2 regions of the Micromonospora sp. NPDC049836 genome follow, and region 1 is predicted to be linked to the other one. Evidence: riboswitches for the same ligand, from Rfam matches in the RefSeq annotation. Region 1 holds a riboswitch; the other holds the start of a gene.
The links. A riboswitch is a leader RNA that binds a small molecule or an ion and turns the genes downstream of it on or off. The one in region 1 is predicted to bind cyclic di-AMP.

Region 1 (5,418 bases):
CGTACCGACCCGCCGGAGGTGGCGGCGGTGAAGGGCTCGCTGCGGATGCGCCGGGTGTTGGAGCGGGCCGTGCGGGACGCGGCGCCGGGCGCACCCACCGAGTTGCGCCTGCTCTACCGGGGCGAACTGCTGCGGCTGGAGCGGGCCGAGCTGGACGGCATCCGGGACCGGGCGCTGCCGCGCGGGGCACGCCGCAACGAGGTGCGCCGGGCCGGGTTCGACGCCGTGCTGGCCGCCCTCTATGCGCAGGCCCGCACGCTGCGCATCGGCCGACTGCCGGAGCAGCCCGCGTTCGAGGACGAGATCATCGACCGGCCGGAGTTCCGGGAGTTCCTCAAGGCGTGGTGGCCCCGGCTGCATCCCCGGCACGTGCTCGGCTGGCTGGCCCGCCCGGAGCGGCTGCGCCGGTACGCCGGCGGGGTGCTGTCGAGGGCGGAGATCGGGCTGCTCGTCGAGGCGTACCGGAGCCTGGACGGGGAGGGGCCGACGATCGCCGACGTCGCGCTCCTGGACGAGTTGGACGCGTTGCTCGGCAAGCCGGTGCAGCGGCGGCGGCCCCAGCGCGACCCGTTCCAGCTCGCCGGGGGTGTCCGTGAGCTGAGCACGCACGCCGACCGGCAGCGGGCGGCCCGGGCCGCCGCCCGGGAGCGCCCGGAGGACTACCGTGACTACGCGCACGTGGTGGTCGACGAGTCGCAGGACGTCTCACCGATGCAGTGGCGGATGATCGGCCGGCGCGGCCGGCTGGCCTCCTGGACCGTGGTGGGCGATCCGGCGCAGACCGCCTGGACCGGCGATCCGCAGGAGCTGACCCGCGCCCGCGACCAGGCGCTGGGCCGGCGCCGCCGGTACCGGTACGAGCTGACCACGAACTACCGGAACTCGGCGGAGATCTTCGCGGTGGCCGCGGCGGAGATCCGCCGGCTCTACCCGGACCTGGCCCTGCCCAGCGCGGTGCGCTCCACCGGGGTGGCGCCGGTCGAGCGGGTGGTGCCGGCGGCCGGGCTGCCGGCGGCCACCGTGGCCGCGGCGCGGGATCTGCTGGCCGAGGTGGAGGGCACGGTCGGGGTGATCACGCCGGTGCCGCGCCGGGACGAGGTGGCCGGCTGGCTGGACGAGCTCGGTGCCAGCCGGTTGCAGGTGGTGACCAGCCTCCAGGCCAAGGGCATGGAGTACGACGGGGTGGTGCTGGTCGCGCCGGGCGAGATCCGCGCCGATCCGGGGTCGGGGGTGCGGACCCTCTACGTGGCGCTCTCCCGGGCCACCCAGCGCCTCACCACGCTGGAGCCGGCCGCCTGACGTCGGCGGGTCCACCGTCCGGGGCCGGCCCGGCCATTCACTTGCACACATAGCGATGTGAGCATAGATTGAGTCCGGCCGGGCCGAGGGACGAGAGGGTAAGGGCGTGGGCGCAGGTCATGACCACAGCGGCGCGGTGGCCAACGCCGCGCAGCGCCATCGGGGCCGGCTGTGGGCCGCGTTCGGCCTGCTCACCGCCCTGATGCTGGTCGAGGCCGTGGCCGCCTTCGGCACCGGCTCGCTGGCCCTGCTCTCCGACGCCGGGCACATGTTCACCGACGTGCTCGGCATCGGGATGGCGCTGGCCGCGATCACCGCCACCCGCCGGGCCGGGACCGATCCGCAGCGCACCTTCGGGCTCTACCGGCTGGAGGTGCTGGCCGCCCTGGCCAACGCGGTGCTGCTCGGCGCGGTCGCCGTCTACGTGCTGGTCGAGGCGGTACGCCGGTTCGGCGAGCCGCCGGAGGTGTTGGCCGGGCCGATGCTCGCCGTGGCGGTGCTCGGCCTGCTGGCCAACATCGCGGCGTTCGCCCTGCTGCGCGCCGGCGCGCAGGAGAGCATCAACCTGCGCGGGGCCTACCTGGAGGTGCTCGGCGACCTGCTCGGCTCGCTCGGCGTGATCGGCGCCGCGCTGGTCATCGCGGTCACCGACTGGTGGTGGGCCGACCCGCTGGTCGCCGTGGCGATCGGGTTGTTCATCCTGCCGCGCACCTGGCGGCTCGGACGGGCCGCGCTGCGCATCCTGGTGCAGGCCGCACCGGAGCACCTCCAGGTGACCGCCGTGCACGACCGGCTGGCCGCGGTGCCCGGCGTGGCCGAGGTGCACGACCTGCACGTCTGGACGCTCACCTCGGGGATGGAGGTGGCCTCCGCGCACCTGACCATGACTCCCGGCGCCGAGGTGGGCGAGGTGCTGGCCGCGGCCCGGACCGCGCTGCACGAGGACTTCTCGATCGATCACGCCACGTTGCAGATCGAACCCGGAGCGTCGGCGGGCGCGTGCGGATCGGTCGAGTGGTAATGAGGACAACCTTAAATCCGAGTGGCTATTGTGCATCTATGCCGGTTTTGTGCCTGAATGCTCGGCCCGCCTGCCGGGCCGGGACCGGGTACCGCCGGTAGGCTCGGTCCCGGCCGCCGGGCGGCGCCCTCCGGCGCCCGCGGTGGCCGTCGCCTAATCGCCGGAACGCGGCGAGCCGGGGAACCACGCACCTGGGGTGCATCCGCGTCAGCGGTAGGGATCTTCCGTCCCGAACCCGTCAGCTAACCCGGTCGGCGGTTGACGGAAGGAACCTGAATGCCATCCATGGCACCTGTACGACGGACGGCCGCCCGGTTGGCGGCCCTGCTCGTCGCGACGCTCGCCCTCGGCGTCGTGACCGTGCCGACCTCCCCCGCGTCGGCGACCTCCCCCGCCGGCCGGCTCGCCGGCCCTTCCCCGACCGGCCTGCTCGCCGCCGCCCCGGGCGGGGACGACGAGGGCGGCACCCCCGCGCTGCGCGCCCAGCTCGACGCGGCCAGCAAGGGCTGGCTGGAGGCGCGGACCGCGCTGAACCGCTCGACGAGCCGGCAGAAACAGCTCACCGCCGACCTCGCCGGGATCGGCGCGGAGCTGGACGTGCGGGGCGCCAAGGTCGGCGAGATCGCCGGGGTGGCGTACCGGACCGGCCGGCTCGGCACCGCGGCCGCGCTGCTCGGCAGCAGCAGCCCGGAAGGCTTCATGGACCGGGCCGCCGCGCTCCAGCAGGTCGCCGCGCACGAGGACCGGGCGCTGCGCGACCTGCTCGACGCCCGGGACCGGGCCACCCGCACCCAGACCGCACTGGCCGCCGAGATCCAGGAGCAGCGCAAGCAGGTCGCGGTGATGGCCAAGCGCAAGCAGCAGGCCGAGCACGCCCTGGAGGTCGCCAACCGGTCGGCGTCCCGGCCCGACGGCGGCAGCGTGCAGGGCACCTCCCGGACGAACGCGAAACCGGCGCCCCGCAACGCCGACGGCTCCTGGCCGTCCGAGTCGTGCAGCGTGAACGACCCCACGCCGGCCGACGGCTGCATCACCCCGCGCACCCTGCACGCCCTCCAGCAGGCCAAGGCGGCCGGGTTCACCCGCTACGTCTCCTGTCACCGCAGCGGCGGCTCGGGCGAACACCCGAAGGGCCGGGCCTGCGACTTCGCCGCGCAGAAGGACGGCTTCGGCGGGGTGGCCAGCGGCGGCGACAAGACGTACGGCAACAACCTGGCCGCGTACTTCATCCGCAACGCCGACGCGCTCGCCGTGCTCTACGTGATCTGGTTCCGGCAGATCTGGCTGCCCAGCAGCGGGTGGAAGGCGTACAGCGGGGGCAACGGCGACCCGTCCAGCGACCACACCAACCACGTGCACCTGTCGGTCTACTGAGCCGCCGCGGGTGGTCCGCCGCCCCGGCGGGCCACCCCGGCGCGACCCCCGCTACGCCCCGGGACGTACGCGGGGTGTCGTCCGGCGGACCACGACGGCGGGCCGGCGGCGGAGCAGCATCGGCGGCATGACCCGACTCTCCCCGACCGGACGCAAGGCCCTGCTCACCCTGCACCTGGTCACCGCGCTGGGCTGGCTCGGCACCGACCTGGTGCTGCTCACCCTGGGCGTGGCCGGGCTGCGCGGGGCCGACCCGGACGTGGTCTACCCGACCGCCGGGCTGCTGGTCACCTACCTGTTCGCCCCGCTGAGCGTGGCGGTCTGGCTGATCGGGGTGGCCAGCGCGCTGCTCACCCCGTGGGGCCTGCTGCGCTGGCGCTGGGTGCTGGTGAAGCTGGTGCTCACCACGGTCATGCTCGGGCTGGTCCTGCTGCTGCTGACGCCACGGATCCGGCACCTCGGCGCGCTCGGCGGCGCGGCGTCCCCGCAGCTGCGGGTGGACCTGGTCGTCCCGCCGGCCGTCTCCAGCACGCTGCTCCTCGTCGCCACCGTGCTCTCCACCTACAAGCCCTGGGGGCGGCTGCGGCCGGCCGCAGCCACCAGCCGACGGGCGGCGCCGCAGCGCCCGGGCCACCCCGGCGGGCAACGCCCGGCGGTCGAGGATCCGGCCGGCCGGCGGGCCTGAGCCAGCGGCCCGACGGTGTGGCCGGCCGGCGGCCGGGTCCGACGGCCGGCGGTGTGGTCGGCCGGCGGGCCGGGGTCAGGCGGCCGAATCTGTGGCCGGCCGGTGGGCCGGGGTCAGGCGGCCCGGCCCTCCAGGGTCGCGCCGAGGCGGCTGGCGAGGCCGAGGTGCGCGGCCCGGGCCTGCCGGAAGGCGTACCCGAACAGCGGGGCCGGTGCGGAGAGGGTGATCTCCACGTCGATGCGCACCACCCCGTCGGGCTCGTCCCGCAGCCGAGTGTGGTTGCGCACCGTGGTGGCCGGCTGCTGCCGGGCCACCGTCACCACCTCGTCCTCGTTGGCGACCAGCACGTCCGCCTGGTAGGTCACCGGGAAGTGCAGCGGGCCCAGTTCCAGCCGGTCGGTGATCGCGTAGCTGGCCAGGGCGCCGGGGCGGGGCGGCAGCTCGCGGACCCGGATGATCAGCGGATGCAGCTCGCCCTGCCGGCTCAGGTCACCGAGCAGGGCGAGAGCCTCCGCGCGGGTGCAGCGGGCCTGCACGGTGTAGCTGAAGCTGTCGCTGCTGAGCAAGCCGGACCCCCTCGCCGTCGACGGTCGGCACGATCGTGCCGTACCGGGGCCGGGCTGGCAACGGTGGGGCGGTCCCGACGGTCGGCGCGCGACGCGACGGGTCAGGCGCCGGGGAGCACCTCGGAGCCGCTGTCGGCGAAGTAGGGCTCCGGAGCGCCGAAGAGACCGAGCAGACCGGTCACCCAGAGCTGCCGGTGCACGAAGCGGCTCGGCTCGGTGACCACCAGCTTGACGCCGCTGACCTCGGCGGTCTGGAAGCCGGCCACCATCGCGCTGATGCCGACCGAGTCGATGAAGGTGACCAGCCGCATGTTCAGCTCGATCCGGCTGGGGCGGCCCTTCGCGAGCACCTCGGCGATCGCTTCACGCACCTCGTACGCGGTGTCGACGTCGATCTCGCCCCGCGGGGCGATCTGGATGACACCACCCGACAGAACCGACTTCACGATCGACAGGCTCACGCGAGCACCTCC
Region 2 (5,418 bases), on a different contig from region 1:
GGCCGACCTGTCCGCGAAGCGGAAGCAGATCGACGCCGAGATCAAGCGGCTGACGAAGATGCTGCCGGTGACCTCGATCCGGCCGGCGGGCTGCCCGAAGATCGACGGGGTGGTCAGCAGCGCCGCGCGTACCGCGATCAAGACCGCCTGCGCCCAGGTCGGTGACCCGTACGTCTGGGGTGCCACCGGCCCGAACTCGTTCGACTGCTCCGGTCTCACCCAGTACGCGTACAAGGCGGCGGGCATCTCGCTCACCCACTTCACCGGCGCGCAGTGGAACGAGGGCCGCCACGTGTCCCGCTCCGACGCCAGGCCCGGTGACCTGGTCTTCTTCGGCAGCGACCTGCACCACGTCGGGCTCTATCTCGGCAACGGGGTGATGGTGCACGCCCCACGGACCGGCAAACCGGTCCAGGTGTCGAGCATCAGCACGATGCCGATCGCCGGCTTCGTCCGGGTGTCCTGACCCGAGTTTCTCCGGCTACGCGAAGGCCCCCGGTCCAGGCGGACCGGGGGCCTTCGTTCGTATCGGCGGGGGTTACTTCGGCGCGCCGACCGCGCCCGGCAGGATCAGCACGTCGTCGAGGTTGACGAACATGATCCGGTGGCCGAACTGGACCTGCACGTACCTGTTCTCGCCCCGGACGACCGTCCAGTCACCCGGCGCGGAGCCGTCGAAGGTGACGGCCCGGTAGTACTCGCCCGGCAGCACGCCGCCGACCGCGTACCGCTGGCCCGCCGCGAAGGTGTACTGCAGCGGCGCGATGGTCTGGTACGGCACGCCGGCCGGGTACGCCGCCTTCTCCGGGTAGGCCCGCCCGTAGACCGGGATGGTGGCCTTGCCCGGCTTCGGGGTCACCACGAAGCCGTTCGCCCACTTGGCGGTCGGTGCGGAGGCCGGGTTCCAGAACCAGGCCTTCTGGCCGAGGTACCAGACCGCCGTCCAGTCGCCCTGGATGCCGGCGAGGGCGTACGTCTGACCGGCGGACGCGCGGGCGCCGTGGTCAGAGATGTACATGGTGTCCGGGGTGCCGTTCGGGCGCAGCCCGAGGTCGTTCACCAGCGGCGCGTCCGGGCTGGGCGCGGTGCGCAGGATGACCGAGGACGAGCCGCGCAGCGGGCAGGGCACGGCCGGCGGGGTCGGCTTCGGCACCCCGGGCGGCTGCTGGTTGCAACCGGTGAACGCCGGCTGGTTGGTGGCGTAGTCCGGGTCGATGGTGACCAGGCCGGTGTGCGGCGTGCCGGTGCCCCGGAACGGCGCCTTCATCAGGTCGAAGTAGTGCGACCAGTCCCAGTACGGACCCGGGTCCCAGTGCATCCCGGCGACGTTGCCGGGCAGGATGCCGGGCACGTTGTCGTGGCCGATGATGTGCTGCCGGTCCAGCGGGATCTGGAAGCGCAGGGCCAGGTGGCGGACCAGCTTGGCCGAGGCCCGGTACATCGCCTCGGTGTACCAGGTGCCGTGACCGGCGAAGCCCTCGTGCTCGATGCCGATGGACTTGGCGTTGACGTACCAGTTGCCGGCGTGCCAGCCGACGTTCTTGGCCTTGATGTGCTGGGCCACGTAGCCGTCCACCGAGCGCAGCGTGTAGTGCCAGCCGAGGTAGGTCGGGTCCTGCACCAGCTTCACGCTCGGGCCGAAGTAGCCCTCGGTGTCGTGGATGACGATGTACTCGATCTTCTGCTGGGCCGGCCGGTTGGCGAGGTCGTAGTTGCCGTAGTCGCCGGCGCCCGGGCCGTACTGCTCGTAGGGGGCCGGGATCCACTCGCAGGCGAGCCGGACCGGGCACTCCAGCCCGTCCGGCCGCTCGGCGCGGCGCAGCCCCAGCTTGTGCAGGCCGGACTCGTCAGGTGTCAGCGCGGTGGCGGCGAGGGTCACCCGCTGGCCGTCGTCGGTGGTCCGGCTGGCGCCCTGGCCGAGTTGGTCGTAGACCTCGTCGGCGAAGGCCGCCGCGGCGTCCTCGGTGTCCGCGCCGGAGTAGCGGGCCACCGCGCCGTACCAGGCCGCCGGGTCGCTGCCGGCGCCGACCGGCCCACCCAGTGCCTTCTGGTACGAGGCCAGCAGCGCCGCCCCGCCCCGGATGTTGGCGGCGGCGTCGGTGCGCAGCGTCTCCTCGGCGAGGCCGGTGAGCGCCGCGGCGGTGTCGAGCGTCTGCAGGGACGCCCGGGGCAGCACGTCGCCGGTGGGCGCGGCGGCGGTGGCCGGGTCGAGGGTGAGCGGGCGGGAGTCGTCGCCGCGCGGGTCCTCGTCGGAGTCCACGTGCGCGCTGGACGGGGTGGAGGCGACCTGCTCGGCGTCGGTCAGGTGCATCGGCCCGTAGCCGCCGCTGGTGCTGGGCTGGCCCGGGTGGGTGTCCCAGCGGGACTCCAGATATGAGACGCCGAGCAGGACGCTCTGCGGCACGCCGTACGCGTCGGCCGCGGCGGCGTACTGCTGCTGCCGGTCGCTGGTGTCGGTGTCGGCCGGCGCGGCGGAGACCGGGCCGGTGGTGGCGAGGGCGGTGGCTGCCGCGACGGCCGCGGCCAGCAGTATCCGTCTGCCCGACGGTGGGGGTGAGAGGTGCATCGAACCTCCAGACAGGGATGGGGGTCACTGCGTCCTCACCCTCACTCCGGACCCGGTCCGTGGTCAATACCTTTCCCTCAGGTAATCCACACTGAAAAAATTCTTCGGGTGACCGGCCAATCACGTACGGAGTGTCACGGCGTCTCGGGTTGCGGATCGATAACGGCGATCTCTACTCTGGTCAATCGTCGGCCGCGAGTCTCATCGCCCAACCCGGACGGTGACGGTCGGACACCGCCGAGTCGCCTCCGGGCGAGCCGGGGAACCAGGTAACCGGGGTGAATCCGCAGCCACGCTGCGGTAGGGCGGCTCCCTTCCCGCCCGAACCCGTCAGCTAACCCGGTAGGCGGTCGGACAGAAGGAGTACGGAGCCCGGTGGCACACCATGCCCCGCGGCCACCGTCGATCCGGTCGGACGACCGGTCGACGGCTGCGCCGCGTTCACGCTGGTCCCGCTGCACCACCGCCCTCGCCGCCCTGGCCGGCACCGCCGTCATCCTGACCGGCGGCGCCACGGCGGCCCATGCCGACCCCTCGGTCGCCGAGATCGAAGCCCAGATCGACCGGGACTGGAACAAGCTCGAACCGATCATCGAACAGGTCAACGCCACCCGCGAGGACCTCACCGCCAAGCGCGCGCAGGCCGCCGCGCTGGCCAAGCAGATCGCCCCGTTGCAGGCCCAGGTCGACCGCGCCCTCGGGCAGGTCGGTGGGCTGGCCGCCAACGCGTACAAGGGCAACTCCATCTCCACCGTGAACGCGCTGCTGGGCAGCCGCTCGCCGGGTGAGGTGGTCGACAGCCTGGAAATGCTCGACCGCTTCGCGCACCGTCAGCAGCAGCAGGTGCAGGCCGTCGCCGACCTGCGCGACCAGTTGGCCGCCAAGAAGCGGCCGCTGGACGAGATGATCACCAAGCTGGCCCGCACCGAGGCCCAGCTCGCCGCGAAGAAGAAGCAGATCGACGCCGAGATCGTCCGGCTGCAGAAGCTGCGGCTGAAGGTCTACGGCAACGGCGGCGGCGGCCCGCTGCGCCCGGCGCCCTGCCCCGCCGGCTACCCGGGCGGCCCCGCCGGGGTGGCGGTCAAGTTCGCCTGCGCCCAGATCGGCAAGATCTATGTCTGGGGTACCGCCGGCCCGGACCACTACGACTGCTCCGGCCTCACCATGGCGGCCTGGGCCAAGGCCGGCGTCTCGCTGCCGCACAACGCCCGCCAGCAGCACGACGTCACCGCCCGGGTGAGCCGCAGCCAGCTGCGCCCCGGCGACCTGGTCTTCTACTACAGCGACCTGCACCACGTCGGGATGTACGTGGGCAACGGCTGGGTGGTGCACGCCTCCCAGTCCGGCAAGCCCATCACGATGAAACGGGTCGACGACGGCCAGATCAACAGCTACGGCCGCCCCGGCTGACGGGTACGGCGGGGCCCCTCCTGCGGGGGTCCCGCCGCACCGGCGCGGGGTGCGGTCAGCGGGTCGGCCAGACCCGCCAGTTCTGCCAGGACCGGCTCGGGGTCGGCCCGCGCTGCCCCTGGTAGCGCGACCCGTACACCGCCGAGCCGTACGGGTGCTCGGCCGGCGAGGAGAGCCGGAAGATGCAGAGCTGGCCGATCTTCATGCCGGGCCAGAGGGTGATCGGCAGGTTCGCCACGTTGGAGAGTTCCAGCGTGACGTGCCCGGAGAAGCCCGGGTCGATGAAGCCCGCCGTCGAGTGGGTGAGCAGCCCGAGCCGGCCCAGGCTCGACTTGCCCTCCAGCCGGCCGGCGAGCTGGTCGCCGAGCGAGATGACCTCGAGCGTCGAGGCGAGCACGAACTCGCCCGGATGCAGCACGAACGGCTCGCCCTCGGGCACCTCCACCATCGACGTCAGGTCGTCCTGCTGGATCGACGGGTCGATGTGCGTGTAGAGGTGGTTGTTGAACACCCGGAAGAGCCGGTCCAGGCGTACGTCGATGCTGGATGGTTGCACCAGCGTGGGCTCGAACGGCTCCAACGCCAGCGTGCCTGCCTTGATCTCGGAGACCAGATCCCGGTCGGAGAGCAGCATCGGAACACCTTAGCGACCCGTACGGGTGACCTGCGTGTCGGACTACATCTTCGTACACCTGTTCGATAGAATGTCCGCATGGCTTCCTGGTCCGAATTCGCCGCCGACGAGCCCCGCCTCGCCGACGAGATCCGCCTTCTCCTGCAGCAGTACGGGCCGGGTTTCGGCTACCTCGCCACCGTCCGCGCCGACGGTGGGCCCCGGGTCCACCCGGTCTCGCCGGTGATCACCGACGACGGGCTCTACTGCTTCGTCATCGACTCGCCCAAGCGCCGCGACCTCGAACGCGACGGCCGCTACGCGCTGCACTCCTTCCCGCCGGAGGAGAGCGACGACGAGGCGTACGTGGCCGGCCGGGCCCGCGTGGTGGACGACCCGGCGACCGTGGCCCGGCTGGCCGCCCTCGGCCGGGCCGCCCCGCAGGTCGACTGGCGGCTCTTCGAGTTCAGCGTCGACGTGGCGATGCTGACCCGGCGCGACCAGGCGAGCCCGCCGAGCGCCGGCCGGCCGCAGGTGCGGGTCTGGCTCGACCCGACGGCCGCGCGCCCCGCCCGCCGTACCGTGCTGGCGGCCGACGGTCGGCGCGGCCGGCACGGCTTCGACACCCGCCGCTCGGCCGCCTGACCCCCGACACGCCGGTGCCGGCCCCGTCCGAGGACGGAGCCGGCACCGGCGTGTGGTGTGGGAGTGGTCAGGCCGCGCGGTACGCGTTCCACGCGGTCAGCATCCGGCTCGCCTGACCAGCGGTGAACTGGTACATGCACGAGTCGTAGGTGTAGTCCATGAAGTTGGTGATCGGGTCCTGGCC

Region 2: another riboswitch for cyclic di-AMP. It lies ahead of ACIBPB_RS25215 (NlpC/P60 family protein); the one in region 1 lies ahead of ACIBPB_RS10530 (coiled-coil domain-containing protein).

The regions. Positions count from the first base shown of each region.
Region 1 is NZ_JBITLH010000003.1:568,071-573,488, forward strand. It holds gene ACIBPB_RS10520 (HelD family protein) at 1-1,299, shown strand, start outside; gene ACIBPB_RS10525 (cation diffusion facilitator family transporter) at 1,406-2,320, shown strand; cyclic di-AMP (ydaO/yuaA leader) riboswitch at 2,461-2,593, shown strand; gene ACIBPB_RS10530 (coiled-coil domain-containing protein) at 2,606-3,694, shown strand; gene ACIBPB_RS10535 (hypothetical protein) at 3,822-4,379, shown strand; gene ACIBPB_RS10540 (SRPBCC family protein) at 4,493-4,945, opposite strand; gene ACIBPB_RS10545 (STAS domain-containing protein) at 5,047-5,406, opposite strand.
Region 2 is NZ_JBITLH010000010.1:160,089-165,506, reverse strand. It holds gene ACIBPB_RS25225 (NlpC/P60 family protein) at 1-466, shown strand, start outside; gene ACIBPB_RS25220 (N-acetylmuramoyl-L-alanine amidase) at 539-2,566, opposite strand; cyclic di-AMP (ydaO/yuaA leader) riboswitch at 2,792-2,929, shown strand; gene ACIBPB_RS25215 (NlpC/P60 family protein) at 2,942-3,976, shown strand; gene dcd (dCTP deaminase) at 4,032-4,610, opposite strand; gene ACIBPB_RS25205 (pyridoxamine 5'-phosphate oxidase family protein) at 4,689-5,234, shown strand; gene ACIBPB_RS25200 (zinc metalloprotease) at 5,302-5,418, opposite strand, start outside.